Regions from separate parts of the Streptomyces sp. NPDC058741 genome, predicted to be linked through region 3. Evidence: riboswitches for the same ligand, from Rfam matches in the RefSeq annotation. Region 3 holds a riboswitch; each other region holds the start of a gene.

Region 1 (7,585 bases), on a different contig from region 3:
GGTCGATGACTCAGGGGGCCGGTCAGGGACCCGAGGTGGAGCGGACGGCGACGCTGCGCGACTTCCGGGTGCCGGCGTACGTCCACGAGACCGGTCCGTACGTCCACAGCGTCCATCCCGGCGAGGTCGTCCCACCGTCCGAGGAGACCTGTCCCGAGGGATACACGCCGACCCAGCGCGACCTCCCCGTCATCAACCGGGGTGACACTGTCCAGGTGACCGTCGAACCCGAGAACACCGCGGCCCCGCAGTCCACCATCGGGCAGGGCCAGCTGTACGTCGTGGGCGACGTGCACGGCTACCTCGACCAGCTGGTGACCGCCCTCCAGGAGAAGGGCCTGCTCGACGCCGCGGGCCACTGGTGCGCCGGCACCGCCCGCCTGTGGTTCCTCGGCGACTTCACCGACCGCGGCCCGGACGGCATCGGCGTCATCGACCTGGTGATGCGGCTGTCCGCCGAGGCGGCGGCGGCCGGCGGCTACTGCAAGGCGCTCATGGGCAACCACGAGCTGCTGCTGCTCGGCGCCAAGCGGTTCGGCGACACCCCCGTCAACTCGGGCGCCGGTACCGCCACCTTCCAGGCCGCCTGGCTGCTCAACGGCGGCCAGAAGACCGACATGGACCGCCTCCAGGACCACCACCTGCAGTGGATGTCCCGCCTGGACGCCGTCGAGGAGGTCGACGGCCACCTGCTCGTGCACTCCGACACCACCGCCTACCTGGACTACGGACGCTCCATCGAAGAGGTCAACGACACCGTCCGCGAGACCCTCACGCGCAACGACGCGGACGAGGTCTGGGACCTGTTCCGCAAGTTCACCAAGCGGTTCTCCTTCCGCGACGAGGGCGGCGCGGACGCCGTCCGTTCCCTCCTCGATACGTACGGCGGCACCCGTGTCGTTCACGGCCACAGCCCGATCCCGTATCTGCTGGGCGAGGTCGGCTCCGAGGAGGACGAGGACAGGGGCGCCCCGGTGGTCGAGGGGCCGCACGTCTACGCCGACGGACTCGCCATCGCGATGGACGGCGGTGTCACCATGGCCGGCAAGCTGCTGGTCCAGCAACTGCCTCTGCCCTCGTGAGCGTTCACCGGCCGGGCGCCCGCCGCCACAGGGCAGGACCGGTGACGGGCCAATTTCGGTAAATCCCCTGTCACCGCCCACCGTCACCGCTCTACCATCGGCGTGTCCGTAGCAGGCTCCCCTCCGTTTCTGCCCGACGGCTCGTCAGCATGCCGAGCCCCAAGCCCTACGGAGCATCGGGGGATGCACATGAACAGCGTTCCGCAGCACCTGCTGAGCGAGGACCGCCAGGACTACGAGCGGGTCCTCGATGAGGCGCTGCGCTCCGCACCACACCGTCCGGAACTTGCCGCTGTCGGACAGCGGCTCAACCCCGAGCAACTGCGCACCATGGCGCTCAACGCCACGGCGCTGATCACGGCAGCCGCGTCGACCGAGTACCAGCACTACGTCAAGGTCCGTGAGGATCTGCGCCGGCCGGCGCCGTCCGACCCGGCGTCCGGGCGCGCGCCCGGCTCCTCCGAGCCGGGCGGGGGCGCGGCGGGCATCGCCGCCACCATGGGAGAGGTCGCCGAGACCGCCGGCGCGGGCGCCGTCGCCGTCGTCGCCGTCCTGGCACCCGTCCTGGCCGGCACGGCGGCGGCGATCTTCCTGCTCGTCGGCTACGTCCTGCGGGTGCTCGACCCCGATCCGGCGTTCGCCCGGACCATGCTCACGACGGGCTGGGTCTTCGGCGCCGTCACCGCGGTCGCGATCCTCGTCGCCGCCGTGGGTCTGCTGGTCACCGCCCTGCGCAACAAGCCGTCGGCCGAGGACGGTCCGTACGACGAGATGCGCAGGGAAGTGGCCGAGGCCAGGGAGGCCTGGCGCGGGGCCCTGCTGGAACGGGGTGTCCTGCCCTTCCTGCGGGAAGCCCTCGCGGACCCGGGCGCGGCCGCGGCCCTGCACCCCGCGTCCTCGACCACCCCGGTCAGCCGCATACCACACCTCGGCTACGACCGCCCGGGCTTCACCAGCCCGGACGACGGCAGCCGGGGCGGCTCGCGGCCGAGCTTCAGCAGCCCCGACTACACCAGCCCGGACTTCGGAGGCCCGGAACACCAGCCGGAATAGCCGCCGGCCGGCCTCACGGCCGGCGGAGCACCTGCGCCTCGACTCGTTCCGCCTGCGGCGGCCGAAGGCACGCACCAGCGCGAGGTGGTACAGCGCTGGTGCCGTCGGCGCCCATCGGTGGATGCGGTCGTCGCACCGCGGATGCCTGATCACCGCCGTCGGCCGGAACGACACGACGCCGATGGTCCGGTGCTCCCGGCGATCGGCGACGGCCCTGCTCGTCCGCGCCTGGAGATACGTACTCCCGGTCTCCCGCGGCCTGGCGTGGAGGTGCGTCCCGCGAGTCGTCGACTCCAGCGCTTCAGACTCAGTCGGCGATCGGCAGGTACACCCGGTTGCCCGCCTCGGCGAACTCCTTCGACTTCTGGAGCATCCCCTCGGCGATCTCCTCAGCCGATGCCCCATCAGCCGCCGCACCACCGAAGCGCTCCGTGATGCTTTGACTGATCTTCATGCTGCAGAACTTGGGACCGCACATCGAGCAGAAGTGAGCCGTCTTGGCCGGTTCCGCCGGCAGGGTCTCGTCGTGGAACTCCCGTGCCGTGTCAGGGTCGAGGGCCAGGTTGAACTGGTCCTCCCACCGGAACTCGAACCGGGCGTCGGACAGCGCGTCGTCCCACTCCTGGGCACCCGGGTGTCCCTTGGCGAGGTCGGCCGCGTGGGCGGCGATCTTGTAGGTGATGACGCCGGTCTTGACGTCGTCACGGTTGGGCAGGCCCAGGTGCTCCTTGGGCGTGACGTAGCACAGCATGGCGGTGCCCCACCAGGCGATCATCGCGGCACCGATGCCGGACGTGATGTGGTCGTACGCCGGCGCGATGTCCGTGGTCAGCGGGCCGAGCGTGTAGAACGGGGCTTCATCGCAGATCTCCCGCTGAAGGTCGATGTTCTCCTTGATCTTGTGCATCGGGACGTGGCCCGGGCCCTCGATCATGGTCTGCACGTGGAAACGCCTCGCGATCCGGTTGAGTTCCCCGAGGGTCCTCAACTCGGCGAACTGGGCCTCGTCGTTGGCGTCCGCGATCGACCCGGGCCGCAGGCCGTCGCCGAGGGAGTACGTCACGTCGTACGCGGCGAGGATCTCGCAGAGTTCCTCGAAGTTCTCGTACAGGAACGACTCCTTGTGGTGCGCGAGGCACCACGCGGCCATGATGGAGCCGCCGCGGGAGACGATGCCGGTCTTGCGGTGGGCGGTGAGCGGGACGTACGCCAGGCGTACTCCGGCATGGACCGTCATGTAGTCCACGCCCTGTTCGGCCTGTTCGATGACGGTGTCCTTGTAGATCTCCCAGGTCAGCTCCTCGGCCCGGCCATCGACCTTCTCCAGGGCCTGGTAGAGCGGCACCGTGCCGATGGGGACGGGGGAGTTGCGCAGCACCCACTCGCGCGTGGTGTGGATGTTGCGGCCGGTGGAGAGGTCCATGACCGTGTCGGCGCCCCAGCGGGTCGCCCAGGTCATCTTCTCGACCTCCTCCTCGATGGAGGAGGTCACGGCCGAGTTGCCGATGTTGGCGTTGACCTTCACCAGGAACCGCTTACCGATGATCATCGGCTCGATCTCCGGGTGGTTGACGTTGGCCGGGAGCACCGCCCGGCCCGCCGCGATCTCCTCGCGGACCACCTCCGGGTCGACGTTCTCCCGCAGCGCCACGTACTCCATCTCGGGCGTGATCTCGCCGTTGCAGGCGTACGCGAGCTGCGTGACCGCCTTCCCGTCCCTGCCGCGGCGAGGCTGTCGGGGCCGGCCGGGGAAGACCGCGTCGAGGTTGCGCAGGCCGCCCCGGGGCGAGGTGTGCTTGATGCCGTCGTCCTCGGGACGGACGGGGCGGCCCGCGTACTCCTCGGTGTCGCCGCGGGCGACGATCCAGTTCTCACGCAGCGGCGGCAGGCCCCTGCGCACGTCGGTCTCGACGAGCGGATCGGTGTACGGGCCGGAGGTGTCGTACAGCGTGACCGACCGCCCGTTGGTGAGGTGCACCTGGCGGACCGGCACCCGCAGGTCGGGGCGGGTGCCCTCGACGTATGCCTTGTGCCAGCCGATGGACTTCCCGGCCTCCTCGGACTGAGCGTCCTGAACGGAGGCAGGCGTGCGTACGTCCTTGTTGGTCATGAGACCTACTCCCTACGCCGGCATTACCCGGTAACAGGTTCGGCGGTCGACGCAGCCATTTCCGTCTGCCGACATTCCGTGTGAAACATCACTCGACTTCGGTGATGTTTCATGTGAAACATCGCTGGGACGGAGGTCAGCGCCCTCTCAGCCCGGTGCTCCGAGCTCCCGCGTGTACAAAAGGTGACTCCACGCTAGCGGCAATCTTGGCGCGGTGAACAGAGGGCCCCCCTCGTTCTTGCGATGATCGGGCGGTGACCACGACGAACCGACCTCCGTACCCACCGCCCGAACCGCCCCGCGGCTCCGGCGCCGGACACGGCAACGGCCCGGGAGGCGGCCCTGATGACGCCGCCGGGGGCGGGCACACGCCTGCCCACGGGCAGCGGTACGTGCCGGGTGCGCGTTTCGGCGCCGGCCCCGAGCGTGGCGCCGGCGCTCCCGGCGGACACGCGTCCGGCCCCACCGGTGACTACGGCCCCGGCAGCCGCCGGGGTGCCGGGCCCGGAGGCGGTCACGAGACCGACCGGGACGGTGGGCGGGGCTTCGGCCCCGGAGACGGGTACGGTGCAGGCCCTGCGGGCAGACAGGGGCCTGGAAACGGGTACGGCACCGGTCCCGCGACCGGACAGGGTCCCGGAGGCGGGCATGACGCTGGTTCCGGGGCCGGGCAGGGCGGAGACCACGGGCACGGGCACGGGCACGGCGGTGAAGGGCACGGTCGCGGCGGTGACGGGCACGGCGGCGGTGAAGGGCACGGCGGCGGGGACGGAAACGATCCCGGCCGCGGCACAGGCGGAGGCCACGGCCACTCGCACAGTCACAGCCACGGTCCGGCCGCGCCGGTCTCCACGCACCTGCGCAAGGTCATCGCGGCGATCCTGATCCCCTTCGCCGCGGCGGTCCTGGTCGGTCTCGCCGTGCTGTGGCCGGGTGGCGCCCCGCCGCACGAGCGCACGGGCGTCGGATTCGACCGGCAGACCCAGCAGGCCACGGTCACCAAGGTCGTCGAGGTGAGCTGTCAGGAGGCCGGCGCCCAGGGCGTGCCGCCGACCGGCGACACCTCCACCGCCGAGGGCTCCTCCGCGGTGCAGCGGGAGAAGGGCGACTGCAAGCGGGCCACGATCCGGGTCGACAGCGGCAAGGACAAGGGCCGGACGTTCACGGAGATCGTCCAGCCCGACCAGTCCCGCCAGCTGCACGAGGGCCAGGAGGTCGTGGTCGCCTACGAGCCCTCCGCGCCGAGGGAGCTGCAGTACTCGGTCACCGACGTCAACCGCCGTGTGCCCCTGGCGGTGCTGGCCGGCATCTTCGCGCTCGCCGTCGTTGCCGTCGGACGGCTGCGCGGTGTCATGGCGCTGATCTCCCTGGCGGTCAGCTTCCTGGTGCTGAGCCTCTTCATCCTGCCCGCGATCCTGCAGGGCTCGAACCCGCTGGTCGTGGCGGTGGTGGGCGCGAGTGCCATCATGCTCATCGCCCTGTACATGTGTCACGGCCTGTCGGCCCGGACCTCCGTGGCGGTGCTCGGCACCCTGATCTCCCTGTTGCTGATCGGCCTGCTGGGCTCGGTGTTCATCGACTGGGCCGCACTCACCGGCAACACCGACGACAACACCGGTCTGATCCACGGCCTCTACCCGACGATCGACATGAGCGGTCTGCTGCTCGCCGGCGTCATCATCGGCTCGCTCGGTGTCCTCGACGACGTCACGGTCACGCAGACGTCGGCGGTCTGGGAGCTGCACGAGGCCAACCCGTCGATGGGCTGGCGCGGGCTCTACCGCGCGGGCATCCGCATCGGCCGCGACCACATCGCCTCGGTCGTCAACACGCTCGTCCTCGCCTACGCCGGTGCCGCGCTGCCGCTGCTCCTGCTGTTCTCCATCGCGCAGAGCGGGGTGGGAACGGTCGCCAACAGCGAGCTGGTCGCGGAGGAGATCGTGCGCACACTGGTCGGGTCGATCGGCCTGGTCGCGTCGGTGCCGGTCACCACGGCGCTGGCGGCGCTGGTGGTCTCGGCCGACCGTCCGGGAAGGGAGCCCGCCGTCGCGGAGGCCGCCGCACCGGCGCGGGGCGGGAGAGGCCGGCGCCGCAAGCGCTGACGCCGGTGGGCGGGGGATGCGTCAGAGAAGCGTTCCTGCACGAGGCGGCGGCATCCGGTGAAGCGTTCCTCCACTGTGCCGCCGGCCGCTTCGTCATCCGGCGCCCTGCTCCGCCAGGATGCGGTCGAGCGCCTCGTCGAGGTGGGCGTCGAAGTCGGCTAGCGCGCCTTCCTGGCCGAGCGGCACCAACTTGTCCGTGCGGTCCAGGAAGGCGACGAGCGGCGCCGTGGAGGACCGGAACAGTGCCTGGTCGCCGCCCACCTGAAGGCGGATCAGCACCTCGCCGAGCGTGTCCGGTTCGACGGGCGTGACCCGCACATCGCCCTCGCCGCACGGCCGCCCTACCCCGTCGATGAGCAGTTCCCTGCCGAAGGCCCATGTCACCGGGGCGTCACCGGGCAGATGGAACGTCAGCCGGACGGCATAGGGATCACCGGTCTCATAGCGCAGCTCCACCGGAATACGGAAAGAGAGCTCCTCGGACACGAGGAAGCTCATCATGACCTCTGCTTGTACGGACTCGTGCATCGCTAACCCCGTCATTCGCCGTCGACTGGCCGGGAACGAACCTCTGACATCTGGAGGAATCTTGCTGAACGTGCACAGCAGATCACAAGGAGTGAGTTTTCACATAGTGATAGAGAGCGCGAGCGAGCCGAGGACGCGCCCGATCTCGGTCTGCAACTGCCGGGCCGTGGGCAGCAACCGGTCGGCCTGGTGGACGGGCAGGGAGATGGCCACCGTCGCCGCCGTGGCGCCCACGGTGAGGGGGATCGCCGCGCAGACCGCGCCCAGGGCGTACTCCTGGCGCTCGGTCACCGGTTCCATCCGGCGCACCCGCTCCAGACGTCTCAGCAGGCTGTGGTCGTCGCGCACCGTGTAGGGCGTGAGGGGCCGCACCGGATGGCGGTCGAGGTGGTCCCGGCGGGCCTCCTCGTCCAGCTGGGACAGCAGGCACTGCCCGACGGCGTGCGCGTGCCCGGTCTCGCGGAAGTCCGCCCACTCCTCGACCGCCGGGATGGCCGGGGTCTCCGAGACGCACAGGACCTCGATCTCGCCCTCGCGGTACACCGCGTAGTACACGGGCACGCCGAGCGCGTCCCGCCAGCGGGCGAGCACGTCGACGACCGTGCTGCGACGTTTCTGCCGTGCCCCGCTGCTGCTCAGCCGCTCGGCCGCCTCGCCGAGGAAGAACAGGCCCTTGTCCCGGTGCAGATAGCCCTCGTGCACGAGCGTGC
Region 2 (7,585 bases), on a different contig from region 3:
GGACAAGGACATCCACACGTCGATGCTGCGCGCGGTCCACGACGACTCCGTCTCGGACGCCCTGGACGAAGTCCTCTCGGGCGCGCGGGTGGTGGGCGTGATGGGCGGGCACACGATGGCCCGCGGCACCGAGGAGTAGGCGGGAGCGGCACGGCTCGGCCGGGAACTGGCCCGGGCCGGCCTCACCGTCGCCACCGCCGGCGGCCCCGGCGCGATGGAGGCGGCCAACCTCGGTGCCCTCGCGGCACCGTTCGACGACGGGATGCTTGCCGAGTCGCTCGAACTGCACTCCGAGGCACCGCACTTGACCCCGTCGATCACCGCCTGGGCGTCGGCCGCCTTCGGGATACGCACCCGGTGGCCCGGCGGCGGGCCTTCCGTCGGCACCCCGACCTGGTTCTACGGCCACGAGCCGCCGAACGCCTTCGCCTCGCACCTCGCCAAGTACTTCGTCAACGCCACCCGCGAGGACGGCCCGCTGGCCCGCTCGAACGCGGGGGTGGTGTTCCTGCCGGGCGCGGCCGGTACCGTGCAGGAGACCTCGAGAACGCGACGCCCGACTACTACGAGTCGCGCGGCGAGCCGACGCCGATGGTGCTCGTGGACCGGGCGCACTGGACGGAACGGCTGCCCGCGTGGCCGCTGTTGAAGTCGCTGGCCGGGGGACGGCCGATGGAGACGCGGATCGCGCTCGTCGACCGGATCGAGGAGGCTCCCGGGGCGTTGAAACGTCTCGGCGGTTAATGAGACGGCAAAGCACGTGCTTGCGAGCCGTCTATGCGTTGACACTACTTATGCGGCGCTTATAGACCTGTGAGCCTCCGGGTGGTGCTGATGTTCCGTCAACACCGCCTGAAACCCCCTCATCACACATCCCGTTAAGGACAAACGTGGCAGTTCTGTCCGTATTCCGCCGTAGGGCCTCGCATCGTACGGTCGCCCGTTCCCTGCGGGTCCTCGGTGTCGTCTCCGCCTCGGCCGCGCTCGCGCTCGGTGCCGCCGGGGACGCGCTCGCCTGGAACATCAAGGAGTTCTCCGCCGAGGCCAAGTGTGAGGGCGGCAAGGGCTTCATCACCGTCACGGACGTGGACCCCACCGGCGTCCCGGCCACGGTCACCGTGTACCTGCAGAACAACGGCGCCGACGCGAGAAAGGTCGGCGCGCTGGTGGTCAAGGGCTCCCGCGGAGGCACCACGATCACCTTCGCGGAGAAGTGGAAGCCGAACGCCGAGTACCGCGTCCGCGTCAAGGCCACCCCGTACGTCGACGAGGACATCAAGCCCAACCTCGTCACGCCGGCGACCGCCTGCAAGAAGAAGGACGAGGAGAAGCCCCGGGCCTCGGCTCCGCCCGCCAAGCCCGCCCCGTCGGCCCCGTCGGCCACCCCGTCGAAGCCGGCCGAGAAGACCGCCACCCCGGCTCCCGAGCCGTCGCAGAGCGACAGCACCACGCCGGCGGGCAACGTAGCCGGCCCGGCCGGTGACTCGAACCTCGCCGAGACCGGCGCCGGCTCCAACACCGGTGTCATCGCCGGCATCGCTGCGGCCCTGGTCGTCGTGGGCGGCGGCGCGGTGTTCTACGGCATGCGCCGCCGCGGGGCGAAGAGCGACAGCTGACGCCTCACCGCGACCCCGACACGCCCCGTCCCCTCACCAGGGGGCGGGCCCGTCTCCCGCCGGAGGGAGCAGGACCCCTCGGGGGACGCCCGCCTCAGCCGAGCACCACGATCTCGGCCGCGTCGAACTCCACCCCGACGTCGTCCCCCACCTCGGGCGCCGCCCGCAGCGCACAGGCCGCTTCCAGACGCGGGGCGTCGCGCGGCTGGAGGTGGACGGCGACATGGGTGCCCCTGAAGGTCCGCGCCGCCACCGTGCAGCGCAGACCCGCGTCGGCGGCCACCAGACGCACACCACCGGGGCGTACGAGCAGCACCCGCGTGCCCTGCGGGGCGCCCTCCGGCACCGGCACCTTGCCCCACGGCGTGTCCGCGGCCTCCGCCCCGACCGCCGCCTCGACGACGTTCTCGAAGCCGAGGAAGCGCGCGACGAACGCGTCGGCCGGCCGCTGCCACACCTCCAGCGGCGTCCCGGACTGGGCGATCCGCCCGCCCCGCATGACCACGACCCGGTCGGCCAGTGCGAAGGCCTCCCCCTGGTCATGCGTCACGGCGAGCACCGTGGTGCCCAACCGTCCGAAGAGTTCCTTGAGTTCGACGACCAGCCGCTCCCGGAGCGACCGGTCGAGCTGGCCCAGCGGCTCGTCCAGCATCAGCAGCCGGGGGCTCGGCGCCAGGGCCCGGGCCAGCGCGACCCGCTGCTGCTCCCCGCCGGACAGGGCGGTGACGGCCCGGCGCCCCGCGCCCGGCAGCCCGACGAGCTCCAGCAGTTCCCCCACGCGGTCGGCCTGCCGCGCCTTCGACGCCCCGTGCATCCGCAGGCCGAAGGCGACGTTCCCGGCCACGTCCCGCTGCGGGAACAACTGGTGGTCCTGGAACATCAGCCCGACCCCGCGCCGGTGCGCGGGGACGCCCGCCTGATCCCGCCCGTCGAGCGCCACGCGCCCGGAGTCGAGGGGCTGCAGCCCGGCCACCGCCCGCAGCAGGGTCGACTTGCCGCTGCCGCTCGGCCCGAGCACACACACGATCTCGTGCTCGGCGACCGCCAGATCGACGGCGTCCAGCACGGCCCGCCCGCCGAATCGGACCGTCGCGCCCTTGAGACTCAGCAGCATCTAGAACTCCCCGCTCCGGTCCGTGCGCAGCCGTTCCAGCATCAGCAGGGCCACGGCGCACACCACCATCAGAATCGTCGACAGGGCCATCGCCTGGCCGTAGTTCAGCTCCCCGGGCCGCCCCAGCAGCCGTGCCACGGCCACCGGCAGCGTCGGGTTGTCGGGCCGGGCGATGAACACCGTCGCCCCGAACTCCCCGAGCGACACGGCGAAGGCGAACCCGGCCGCGACGAGCAGCGCGCGCCGCACCATCGGCAGGTCCACCTCGCGCCACACCCGCCAGGGCGAGGCCCCCAGCACCGACGCCGCCTCCCGCAGCCGCGCGTCCACCGCCCGCAGCACGGGCAGCATGGTCCGCACCACGAACGGCACCCCGACCAGCGCCTGCGCGAGCGGGACGAGGATCCACGAGGCCCTTAGGTCCAGCGGCGGCTCGTCGAGGGAGATCAGGAAGCCGAAGCCGACGGTCACCGCCGACACCCCCAGCGGCAGCATCAGCAGCGCGTCGAAGCCCCGCACGAACCGCCCCGCGTCCCGTCGGGTCAGCGCGACGGCGGCGAGCCCGCCGATCACCACGGCGACGGCGGTCGCGGCGGCGGCGTACGACAGGGAGTTGCCGATCGCCTCGATCGGCGGCACCAGGAACACTCCCCCGTCGTCCCGCGTCAGCGCCCGGTAGTAGCCGAACCCGGGCGCGTCCAGGGAGCGCCGCACCAGCACGGCGAGCGGCAGCACCAGCAGAACGACGGCGGTGGCGAGCACCCCGCCGAGCAGCGCCCACTGCCCGGCGCCGCGCGGCCGGCGCGCGGTCGTGGCCGCGTCCACCAGGCACAGCGCGGTCTCCCGCCGCCGCACGGTCCAGGCGTGCACGGCGAGGATGGCGCCCACCGCGGCGAACTGGATCAGCGTCAGCACGGCCGCAGTGGACAGGTCGAAGATCTCCGACGTCTGCCGGTAGATCTCCACCTCCAGGGTCGAGAAGGTGGGCCCGCCGAGGATCTGGACGACGCCGAAGGAGGTGAAGGTGAACAGGAAGACCATGAGCGCGGCGGCGGCCACGGCCGGGGCGAGGGCCGGCAGGGTCACCTGCCGCCACGCCCTCAGCGGTGACGCGCCGAGCATCCGCGCGGCCTCCTCCTGCCGCGGGTCGAGCTGCGCCCACAGCCCGCCCACGGTGCGTACGACCACCGCGTAGTTGAAGAAGACGTGCGCGAGCAGGATCGCCCAGACGGTGGTGTCCAGCCGTAGGCCCCACAGCTCGTCCAGCAGCCCGCCGCGTCCGACCAGCGCCAGGAACGCCGTGCCGACGACCACCGTCGGCAGCACGAACGGCACCGTCACCACCGCCCGCAGCACCTGCTTGCCGGGGAAGTCGAAGCGCGCGAAGACGTACGCGCCGGGGAGCGCGATCAGCAAGGTGAGCGCGGTGGAGACGAAGGCCTGCCAGGTGGTGAACCACAGGACGTGCCGGACGTCGGACTGCGCCAGCACCTCCCCCAGCCGCCCGAACTGCCAGGCCCCGTCCACCTTCAGCCCGCGCGCGACGATCGCGGCGACGGGGTAGGCGAAGAAGACCGCGAAGAACGCGACGGGCACGGCCAGCAGGCCGATCCGCGCCGCCGCGCCCCGCGCCCGGCCGGTCACTTCAGTACGAGTGACGTCCACGACTTGATCCACTCGTCCCGCTTCTCGGCGATCTTCGCCGGGTCCATGGTCCCGGGATCCTTCGCCTGCGGCCCGTACTTGACGAACTCCGGCGGCACCTGGGCGCCCGCGCGCACCGGGTAGACGAACATGTTGAGCGGCATGTCGTTCTGGAACTTCTCGCTGATCAGGAAGTCGAGGAGCGCCTTGCCGCCCTCGCTGTTCCTCGCGTTGCTCAGCAGCCCGGCGTACTCGACCTGCCGGAAGCAGGTGCCCTCGGCGACCCCGGTCGGGGCCGTGCTCGGCTTCGGATCGGCGAAGACGACCTCGGCGGGCGGTGAGGAGGCGTACGACACGACGAGCGGCCGGTCGCCCTTGGCCTTCTTGCCCGCGGCCGAACCGGAGAACTCCTCGCTGTAGGCCTGCTCCCAGCCGTCGACGACCTTCACACCGTTGGCCTTGAGCTTCTTCCAGTAACCCTGCCAGCCGTCGTCGCCGTACCGCGCGGCGGTCCCGAGCAGGAATCCGAGGCCGGGCGAGGACGAGGAGGCGTTCTCGGTGACCAGCAGGTTCTTGTAGGCGGGCTTGACCAGGTCGTCGAAGCTCTTCGGCGGCTCGAGACCCCGGTCGGCGAAGTACTTCTTGTCGTAGTTGACGCAGATGTCGCCGGTGTCGACGGGCGTGACGCGATGCCGTTCCCGATCGACCCGGTACTGGGCCTTGATCTGCTCCGAGCCCTTCGCCTCGTACGGCTGGAACAGGCCGTTGTCGAGGGCACGGGAGAGCAGGGTGTTGTCGACGCCGAAGAAGACGTCGCCCTGCGGGTTGTCCTTGGTGAGGATGGCCTTGTTCACGGCCTGCCCGGCGTCGCCGTCCTTGAGGACGTCGACCTTGTAGCCGGACTCCTTCTCGAAGGCGGCGATGACGTCCTCGGACGCGGCCCACGAGTCGTGGCTGACGAGGGTGACGGTCCTGGAGCCGCCGGACCCCTGACCGCCGCCGGACGAGCCGCACGCGGCGAGCGTGCCGGCCAGCCCGAGCCCCACGACCGCCGCCGTCAGCCGGTTCCTGTTGATGCTCACTGGATTCCTCCTGGGTGACCAGGAGAAGACGCGGCCCTGGCCGGGACGTTCCGAGGTCCCGGCCAGGGCGCAACAGCTCGAGTGGTGACCGATCTCCCTACCCAGAATGACCTGGGCCAGGTTCGGAGGGTCTGCGGCCGTGTGCCGCACTCTCAGCGCTGTGGCGCTCCCCTGTCGGAATATGCAGATGTTCTTACGCCGGTCAGACTACCGTTCGGTGGCCGCGAGCTGACCACACGCCCCGTCGATCTCCTGTCCACGGGTGTCCCGGATCGTCACCGGCACACCGTGGGCGGCGATGGCCTCGACGAACGCCTTCTCGTCCTCGGGCCGGGAGGCGGTCCACTTCGACCCGGGCGTCGGGTTCAGCGGGATGAGGTTGACGTGCACGGGCCTGCCCTTGAGCAGCCGCCCGAGCCGGTCTCCGCGCCAGGCCTGGTCGTTGATGTCGCGGATCAGCGCGTACTCGACGGACAGCCGCCGTCCGGACCTGTCGCTGTACTCGAAACCGGCGTCCAGCACCTCCCGGACCTTCCACCGCGTGTTCACCGGGACGAGGGTGTCGCGCAGCTCGTCGTCGGGGGCGTGCAGCGAGATCGCCAGCCGGCACTTGAAGCCCTCGTCGGCGAACCGGTGGATGGCCGGGACGAGCCCGACCGTCGACACGGTGATCCCGCGCTGTGAGAGACCCAGCCCGTCGGGCTCGGGGTCGGTCAGCCGCCGGATGGCACCGACGACCCGGTTGTAGTTCGCCAGCGGCTCGCCCATTCCCATGAACACGATGTTGCTGAGCCGCGCGGGACCGCCGGGGACCTCCCCGTCCCTGAGGGCTCTCATCCCGTCCACGATCTGGTGCACGATCTCGGCGGTGGACAGGTTCCGGTCCAGCCCCGCCTGCCCGGTCGCACAGAACGGGCAGTTCATCCCGCACCCGGCCTGCGAGCTGATGCACATGGTCACCCGGTCCGGGTAGCGCATCAGCACGGACTCGACGAGCGTCCCGTCGAACAGCCGCCACAGCGTCTTGCGGGTGGTGCCCTGGTCGGTCGACAGATGCCGCACGACGGTCATCAGCTCGGGCAGCAGCGCTTCCTGCAGCCGGCCGCGCGCCTGGGCGGGGATGTCCGTCCACTGCTCCGGATCATGCGCGTACCGCGCGAAGTAGTGCTGCGACAGCTGCTTGGCGCGAAACGGCTTCTCCCCGACCGCGGCGACGGCCTCCTTGCGCTCGGCAGGAGTGAGATCGGCAAGATGCCGCGGCGGCTTCTTGGCTCCGCGGGGGGCGACGAATGTGAGTTCTCCGGGCTTAGGCATGGCTGTATCAGTGTCGCAGATCGACTCGGGTGGCCTGCCCCTGCCGACCCGGGCGCCCGGCGTCGGTGGTCGCCGCTGGTCGTCGATCACCTCCCGTGTCGCATTCCTCTGCCGCGATCCGTCAGGACGGTGACAGCAACCTGAAGGCCTGAGGAGAAGGCGATGGAAACATGTTCGATCACGGCGGAGATCCCGATGGTTCCGCGGATGCCCGGCGATCCCGCGGAGCTCGTTCCCGAGCTGGCGGAGGTGTCGACGGCGCTGTTCAGAGCCACCGGCAACGGTTCGGTACCGCGCTCCACGATCAGCCTGTTCCAGCTCCGTGCTGGTCAGATCGTCGGCAGCACCTACCTGACCGTGTTGCACACGGGCTTCCTGCGCTAGGTGTACTGAGCCGTGAGGTTGGGGACGCGGCTGGCGGGTGGTTGGCCTTTCAGCGCGGTGTGTCCGCGGTGGTGATTGTAGGTGTGGAGCCAACCGGGGAACGCTTCGCGTCGTTCGGTCTCCGTGCGGTAGGGGCGGGCAGTCGAAGGAGCGGATCACTTCAGTGGCGTCCTGGCGGGACTCGCCGTACTTCACGGGTGCGGAGCGTGCCGCGCCGGCACGCGTGGAAGCCGGGTTGCAGCCGTCCGCGGCCGGCGAGAGGGGCCCGGACGCGCCGTAGGCGCAGGCAGCCGAGCACTACGAGCCCAAGGCGCTTGCCACGCTGCTGTTCGCGATCGGACAGGTGAACTTCTTCATCCCCACAGCGCTCATCGCCAAGCCGGTACCCGGCGGGTCGTTCACCGACCCGTGGGCGTGAGCTCACCCTGGCG
Region 3 (7,585 bases):
ACGAGCGTCGTGGCCGATCTGCACTGCGTCACGAAGTTCAGCATGCTGGGCGCCGAGTGGGGCGGCGTCCCCGCCCGCACGATCCTCGACCTCGCCCCGCCCGCGGACGACGTCACCCATGTGATGGTGTGGGCCGAGTACGGATTCAGCTCCAACCTCCGGCTGACCGACCTCGCCGCCGGCCAGACCCTGTTCGCCACCCACAAGGACGGCGAACTGCTCACCGCCGAGCACGGGTTCCCGCTCCGCCTGATCGTGCCGCACCTGTACGCCTGGAAGGGCCCCAAGTGGGTGCGCGGCGTGGAGTACATGACCGCCGACCGCCGCGGCTTCTGGGAGGAGCGCGGCTACCACAACATCGGCGACCCGTGGCGGGAGCAGCGCTACTCGTACCAGGAGGAGCCCGGGGACGGGCCCGGCGTCTGACGCCTCAGCCGTCGCGCAGCTTCTTCAGCCGCTCCACGTCCGCGGCGTGCCCCTGCCTGCCGCCCGGCGTCTCGATGACCAGCGGTACGCCCTCGGTCGCGGGGTGGGTCATCAGTGCCCGGAACGGGTCCTCGCCGATGTGGCCGACGCCGATGTTCTCGTGCCGGTCCTTGTGGGCGCCCACCACATCCTTGGAGTCGTTGGCGTGGATCAGCCTCAGCCGGCCCTCGCCGACCGTGTCCACCAGCAGGTCCAGTGTCCGGTGCATGCCGTCGGGGCCGGTCAGATCGTGCCCGGCGGCGAAGATGTGACAGGTGTCCAGGCACACGCCCAGCATCGGGTGGGCGTCCAGGGCCTCGAAGTACGGGCCGAAGTCCCCGGTCCTGCTGCACAGCGAGGCGCCCTGCCCGGCGGTCGACTCCAGCAGCAGGAACGGGTCGTCGTCGTGGGTCAGCTGGTCGAGCAGCGGCAGCAGACGCTCCCGGACCTGCCGCAGTGCCACCGGCCGCTCCCGGCCCCCGGTCGCGCTGCCGGTGTGCACGACCACGCCGCGCGCCCCGATCTCCCGCCCGCGCCGCAGCGAGTGCCGCAGCGACTCCACCGACCGCTCCACGGTCGCCTCGGTGTGCGAGCCGAAGTTGATCAGGTAGGGGGCGTGCACGTACACGGGGAGGGACTCGGCCTCGCAGGCCGCGCGGAACGCCTCGTCCTGCCGGGGGTCGCCCACCGGGGTGGCCCAGCCGCGCGGGTTGGCGACGAAGACCTGGACGGCCTCCGCCCGCAGGTCACGGGCGTAGGACAGACCGATGCGGTGGAGGCCGCCGGCCACGGGGACGTGGCCGCCCACGGGGTTGCGGGAAGGGCCGGACAGCTGAGGGTTCACCCGTTCAGGGTGCCATGCGTCGGGGCCGGGCCCGTCCACGGGCTCCCCGCCGGGCCCCTCACCTGATCCTGATGGTGATCGTCGAACCTTTGGGCGCGGTCTCGCCGCCCTCGACGGACTGCGCCCTGACGGTGTCGCCGAACAGGCCGAGCAGACCGCGGTCCTCGTCGACCTCGAATCCGGCGCCCTCCAGTGCCTGCCTGGCCTCGTCCACGCTGTCGCCGACCACGTCCGGGACCTCGATCATCTCGGGGCCCTTGGACAGGGTCAGCGTCACGGTGTCGCCCTGGGCGGCCCGGCCGCCCGGCCCGGGGGTCTGGCCGACGACCTGGCCCTTGCCGTACTCCGAGGAGTGGACCCGCTCGGGGGCGATCTTCACCTCGAGACCGGCGTCCTGCAGTTCGGACCTGGCGTCGGCCAGGTCGGAGCCGGTGACGTCCGGGATGTCCACGGGGCTGCCCTTGCTGACGACGAGCGCGACGGCCGAGCCCGCGCGCACCTGAGTGCCGTCCGCCGGCCGTGCGGAGATCACCGAGCCGCGCCGCACGTCCTCGCTGAACTCCCGCGTGACCATGCCCGGCTCCAGCCCGTCCTCCTTGAGCCGGGACCGGGCCTCGTCCAGCTCCCGGCCCGCCAGCGCGGGCACCCGCACCGTCTCGGGCCCGTCGGAGAGGGTGATGCTCACCGCGTCGTTGCCCCGGATGCGCGCCCCGGGCTCCGGGTCGGTGCTGATGATCCGGCCGCGCTCCACCGTGTCGCTGTAGGCGTGCTCGACCTTGCCGAGCTCCAGACCGGCGTCCGCCAGCCGGTCCTCGGCCTGCTCCTGGGTCTTCGTCAGCAGCGGCGGGACCTTGGTGAACTGGCCCGAGTTGATGTACCAGAAGCCGGCGACCAGGCCCACCGCGAGCAGGGCGGCGACGACGATCGACACGGGACCGCGCCGGGAGCCCGTGCGGCGCCGGGCCGGGGGAGGCGGGGGCGGGGAGGCGAGCCGGCTCGTGCGGTGGAGGGCGGCCTCGGAGCCCTCCCCGGCCTCACCGGGGGGCAGCGGGTCCGACGGGGGTGCGGCCGCCCGGGTGAAGTCGAGCGTGGGGGTGGTCAGCACCCGCGGGATCACGCTCGTCCGGTCGTCGGCGTTGTCGTGGTCCGGGGCGAGCGCCCGCGGCGGCACCGCGTCCAGTTCGTCCGGGCTCAGCCGTGCGCGCCCGTCGCGGACCTGCGCGAGCAGCGCCACCGCGTCGTACGGGCGGATCTCCGGGGTACGGGCCGTCGCCGAGGCGACCATCTCGTCCAGCTCGTGGGCCAGGCCGGGCACGGCGGCCGAGGGCGGCGGGACGTCCTCGTGCAGGTGCTTGTAGAGGATCACGGCCGGGGAGTCGCCCTCGTGCGGCTTGTCGCCGGTCAGCATCTCGAAGAGCATCACGCCGCACGCGTACACGTCGACGCGGGGGTCGGCGGTGCCGTCCTCTACCTGCTCGGGGGCCAGGTACGAGACCGTGCCGAGGACGGTGCCGGTGGTGTTCGTCACCGTGTCCACGGCCCGGACCAGGCCGAAGTCGGCGACCTTGACCCGGCCGTCGTCCCCGATCAGGACGTTCTCGGGCTTCATGTCGCGGTGCACGAACCCGGCGCGGTGCGCGGCGCCGAGCGCGGCCAGGACCGGCTCCAGGATGTCCAGGGCGGCGCGCGGCTGCAGGGCCCCGCGCTCGCGCAGCACGTCCCGCAGGGTGCAGCCCGCCACGTACTCCATGGCGAGGTAGACGTACGAGCCGTCGGTGCCCTGGTCGAAGACCTGCACCACGTTCGGGTGCGCCAGCCGGGCCACGGACTTCGCCTCGCGGATGAACCGCTCGACGAACGAGCCGTCGACCGCGAGCGAGGGGTGCATCACCTTGAGCGCGAGGACCCGGTCGAGCCGGGTGTCCACGGCCCGGTAGACCGTGGCCATCCCGCCGACCGCGATCCGCGCGTCGATGCGGTACCGGCCGTCGAGCACCTGCCCGACCAAGGGGTCCTGAAGGGTCGTGTCCACGCAGGCGAGTGTACGAGTCACCGCCGACACCCCTGTCCCGCCGCCGGAATCCGGGTCGGGACTGCAGCCGACCTGTGACGTGTCGCCGGCGGTCTAGCGAAAGGCGGGCCGCTCCGGGTCCAGGACGGCCCTGCCCTCCGCGGGGGAGGACGCCTGCGCGAAATGCCGCCTCGGGATGCGCCCGGCGCGGTACGCCAGCCGGCCCGCCTCCACGGCGTGCCGCATCGCGTCGGCCATCAGCACCGGCTCCCGGGCCCGTGTCACCGCCGAGGCGAGCATCACACCCGCGCACCCCAGCTCCATCGCCAGCGCCGCGTCCGACGCCGTGCCGGCCCCCGCGTCCAGGATCACCGGCACGCGCGCGTGCTCGACGATCAGCTGGAAGTTGTGCGGGTTGCGGATGCCGAGCCCCGAGCCGATCGGTGAGCCCAGCGGCATGATCGCCGCGCAGCCGGCGTCCTCCAGCCTGCGCGCCAGCACCGGGTCGTCGTTGGTGTACGGCAGCACCGTGAAACCGTCGTCGACCAGCGTCTCGGCGGCGTCCAGCAGCTCGATCGGATCCGGCAGCAGGGTGCGCTCGTCGGCGATGACCTCCAGTTTGATCAGGTCCGTGCCGAGCGCCTCGCGCGCGAGGCGGGCGGTCAGGACGGCCTCGCCGGCGGTGAAGCAGCCCGCCGTGTTGGGCAGCACCCGGATGCGGAGCTTGTCGAGGACGGACAGCACCGAGCCGTGCACCGAGGCGTCCACGCGGCGCATCGCGACCGTCGTCAGCTCCGTGCCGGAGGCCACCAGCGACCGCTCCAGCACGTCGAGGCTGGGCGCCCCGCCCGTGCCCATGATCAGGCGGGACGTGAAGGACGTACCACCGAGGACGAACGGATCGTCGGCCATCGTCAGCCTCCTTGGACGGCGGTGAGGACTTCCACGCGGTCCCCCTCGGACAGCGGTGTGCAAGGCCACTGTGCGCGCGGGACGACGTTTTCGTTGAGGGCGGCGGCCACCCCGGAGGGCGAGGCGGTCAGCGACCTCACGACGGTGTCGAGAGCCGTGCCGGGCCGGACGTCCCGGGGCTCCCCGTTGACGGAGATGTTCATACGGGCTGCTCCGTGAGTGCGGTCGCGGCGTGGAAGCGCCGCGGGGTGAAGGGCCGGGCCTCCTCGGGCAGTTCGCCCGTGACCAGGGCGTGCGCCAGGGCGTCGCCGGTGACCGGTGTGAGCAGGACGCCGTTGCGGTAGTGCCCGGTGGCCAGCAGCAGCCCGTCCAGACCGGTCGGGCCGAGCAGCGGGGCGTTGTCCGGGGAGCCCGGCCGCAGCCCGGCCCGGGTCTCGGTGAGCGGCAGCTCGGTGATGCCCGGGACCAGCTCGTGCGCGTCGCGCAGCAGCTCGTACACGCCGCCCGCGGTCACGGTGGTGTCCCAGCCCTGCTCCTCGGTGGTCGCCCCGATCACCAGCTCGCCGCTCTCGCGCGGCACCAGGTAGACGTGGCTGCCCCGCACCACCGCGCGGACGGTCCGGCTCAGGAACGGCCCGTGCCGCCCCGGCATGGTCAGCCGCACGACCTGTCCCTTCACCGGCCGCACCGGCGGCAGCACGTCCTCGGGGACGCCCGCGAGCCGCCCGCTCAGGCTGCCCGCGGCCAGTACGACGCGCCCGGCTCCCAGCGTGGTCCCGCCGGCCGTGACGGCACCCGTGGCCCGGTCCCGTGCGACGGTGAGCCGCTCGGCCCACTCCCGGTGGACGGCCACGCCCGCCCGCTCGCACGCCTCGACCAGCGCCGCGGCCAGCCGCCGCGGGTCGATCTGGTGGTCGCCGTCGACCCGCAGCCCGCCGCGCACCCCGGGTGCGAGCATCGGCTCGAGCCGGCGGCACTCCCGCCCCGGCAGCCACTGCGACTCCAGGCCCGACTGCTGCTGCAGGGCGTGCAGTTCGCGCAGGTGGGTCCGGTCGTCGGCGTCCAGGGCCACGGCGAGGGTGCCGCAGCGGCGGTAGCCGAGGTCGTGGCCGGTCAGCTCGGTCAGCTCCGCGGCGAAGTCCGGGTAGCGCCGGGCGGAGGCGAGGTTCAGGCCGAGCAGGGTCTGCTCGCCGTAGTGCAGTTCCGTGACGGCGGCCAGCATCCCGGCCGCCACCCGGGCGGCGCCGCCGCCCGGCTCGGGGTCCAGCACGGCCGTGGAGAGCCCGCGCTGCGCGGCCCGCCAGGCCGTGACCAGGCCGATGATCCCGCCCCCGATGACGAGGACGTCTGAGGTCGGCGTACGCGACATGGGCGTCCAGCCCCTCCCTTCGCCGGCATGACCCGGATCAGGTTCGTACGGTCGGAGGCCGCCAGCCTCCCTCTCAGCCCGGTGCGTCCGGGCTCCCGCGAGTGCTCTACGTCGGCCACCCTAGCCCGAGCCGGCACACCGCAGTAAGGGAGCCTCGCCCATGGCCCGATCGCTCGACGGTCTCGTCCTCGCCCCGGTCGCCGACCGGGCCCCGGGCCAGGTGGGGACCCGCACCCGGTTCACCCACCACGAGCGGGACGGGCGGATCTGGGCCGACTACGCGGGCGGACGTCGTACACGGGCATCTCGTGGGTATGCGGGAAGGTGACAGGCTGGATTTCCGGTACGTCCAGCTCAAGCGGGACGGGTCCACCTCCTCGGGGCACTGCGTGTCGACGGTCGTGGAGCTGCCCGACGGGCGGGTGCGGCTGGAGGAGAGCTGGGAGTGGGAGTCCCAGCAGGGCAGCGGGACCAGCGTTGTGGACCAGGTCACGGCGCACGAGCACTGACTGACGGGGTGTCAGTTGTCTATGGTGATCAGGTGAGCGAGCAGACGCGGGAACCAGGGTCGTCCGCGCCGCGGCGCGTGGTCGTGGCGGGCGCGGGCATGGCCGGGGTGCAGACCGCGGTCGCCCTGCGCGAGCGGGGCTTCGCCGGCGACGTGGTCCTGATCGGCGCCGAGCCCCACCAGCCCTACGACCGGCCCCCGTTGTCCAAGGCCGTCCTGCTCGGCAAGTCCGAGGGTTCCGCCTTCGACGTGGACTTCGCGGCCCTCGGCATCGAACTGCGGCTCGGCTGCGAGGTGCTGCGGCTGCGCCCCGGCGACCACGAGCTGGACACCCGGGACGGGCCCGTCCCCTACGACGTCCTGGTCGCCGCGACCGGGGCCGATCCGCTCCGGCTGCCCGGCGCGGAGCACGAGCCGGGCGTGCATCTGCTGCGCACCCTCGACGACGCCGAGCGGCTGCGGCCTGTGCTGGCGGGGCAGGGTGCGATCGTGGTCGTCGGGGCGGGCTGGATCGGCGCGGAGTTCGCCACCGCCGCCCGGGAGGCGGGCTGCGCGGTGACCGTCGTGGAGGCCGCCGACCGGCCGCTGGCCGGGGCGCTGCCGCCCGAGGTCGCCGCGCCGATGGCCGGCTGGTACGCCGACGCGGGCGCGGTGCTGCGGACGCACGCGCGCGTGGAGCGCGTGGGGCCCGGCGCGGTGTACCTCGACGACGGCTCGCGGCTGCCCGCGGACGCGGTCGTCGTCGGCATCGGTGCCCGCCCCGCGACGGCCTGGCTGGCCGGGTCCGGGATCGAACTGGGCGCGCACGGGGAGATCCTGGCCGACGAGCACCTGCGCACCTCCGTGCCCGACGTGTACGCGGTCGGCGACTGCGCCTCCTTTCCCTCGGGCCGCTACGGCGAGCGCCTGCTGGTGCACCACTGGGACAACGCCCTGCAGGGGCCGCGCACGGTCGCCGCGAACATCGCCGGCCGGGCCACGGGGGAGATGCCGGCGGTCTACGACCCGGTGCCGTACTTCTGGTCCGAGCAGTTCGGGCGGTTCGTGCAGTACGCCGGGCACCATGCGGGCGCGGACCGGACGCTGTGGCGGGGCGACCCGTCGGGCCCGGCCTGGACGGTGTGCTGGCTGCGCGGCGAACGGCTGGTCGCGCTGCTGGCGGTGGGCCGGCCCCGGGACCTGGCGCAGGGCCGGCGTCTGATCGAGTCGGGCACACCGATGAACCCGGTGCTGCTGGTGGACCCCGCCAGACCACTGAAGGCGGCTGCCGCGTAGGGCCGCGGGCGCATGCGCGGGGCAGGGACCCGCCCCGCGCATGCGCCCGGGTGGACCGGGCCGACTTCCGGCTGTCAGCGGCGGATGGCAGGCTTGTTTCCGTGACCGAGATTGACGCAAAGATCGATGCTCTCGTCCCCGCCTGGCTCACTCTCCCCGACATCGCCGAGATGCTCGGCGTCGAGGTGACGCGCGTCCGGC

Evidence for each region. Region 3 has a riboswitch for thiamine pyrophosphate ahead of thiO (glycine oxidase ThiO). Riboswitches for the same ligand answer to the same signal wherever they lie in the genome.
Region 1: another riboswitch for thiamine pyrophosphate. It lies ahead of thiC (phosphomethylpyrimidine synthase ThiC); the one in region 3 lies ahead of thiO (glycine oxidase ThiO).
Region 2: another riboswitch for thiamine pyrophosphate. It lies ahead of ACFW6P_RS25640 (thiamine ABC transporter substrate binding subunit); the one in region 3 lies ahead of thiO (glycine oxidase ThiO).

The regions. Positions count from the first base shown of each region.
Region 1 covers NZ_JBHYQH010000003.1:82,488-90,072, reverse strand. Annotated here, with positions in the region: gene ACFW6P_RS03240 (metallophosphoesterase) at 6-1,082, shown strand; gene ACFW6P_RS03235 (hypothetical protein) at 1,266-2,135, shown strand; gene thiC (phosphomethylpyrimidine synthase ThiC) at 2,443-4,245, opposite strand; TPP riboswitch at 4,238-4,427, opposite strand; gene ACFW6P_RS03225 (YibE/F family protein) at 5,166-6,347, shown strand; gene ACFW6P_RS03220 (SsgA family sporulation/cell division regulator) at 6,441-6,875, opposite strand; gene ACFW6P_RS03215 (IclR family transcriptional regulator) at 6,975-7,585, opposite strand, start outside.
Region 2 covers NZ_JBHYQH010000039.1:34,146-41,730, forward strand. Annotated here, with positions in the region: partial or broken gene ACFW6P_RS25620 (Rossmann fold nucleotide-binding protein) at 1-744, shown strand, start outside; gene ACFW6P_RS25625 (LAETG motif-containing sortase-dependent surface protein) at 891-1,616, shown strand; gene ACFW6P_RS25630 (ABC transporter ATP-binding protein) at 1,711-2,730, opposite strand; gene ACFW6P_RS25635 (ABC transporter permease) at 2,731-4,332, opposite strand; gene ACFW6P_RS25640 (thiamine ABC transporter substrate binding subunit) at 4,371-5,456, opposite strand; TPP riboswitch at 5,533-5,639, opposite strand; gene rlmN (23S rRNA (adenine(2503)-C(2))-methyltransferase RlmN) at 5,664-6,770, opposite strand; partial or broken gene ACFW6P_RS25650 (carboxymuconolactone decarboxylase family protein) at 6,978-7,151, shown strand; partial or broken gene ACFW6P_RS25655 (IS481 family transposase) at 7,151-7,270, opposite strand.
Region 3 covers NZ_JBHYQH010000008.1:94,437-102,021, reverse strand. Annotated here, with positions in the region: gene ACFW6P_RS09280 (sulfite oxidase-like oxidoreductase) at 1-426, shown strand, start outside; gene ACFW6P_RS09275 (deoxyribonuclease IV) at 431-1,309, opposite strand; gene pknB (Stk1 family PASTA domain-containing Ser/Thr kinase) at 1,368-3,341, opposite strand; gene ACFW6P_RS09265 (thiazole synthase) at 3,435-4,232, opposite strand; gene thiS (sulfur carrier protein ThiS) at 4,235-4,435, opposite strand; gene thiO (glycine oxidase ThiO) at 4,432-5,601, opposite strand; TPP riboswitch at 5,599-5,710, opposite strand; partial or broken gene ACFW6P_RS09250 (hypothetical protein) at 5,762-6,110, shown strand; gene ACFW6P_RS09245 (NAD(P)/FAD-dependent oxidoreductase) at 6,143-7,384, shown strand; gene ACFW6P_RS09240 (Rv2175c family DNA-binding protein) at 7,486-7,585, shown strand, end outside.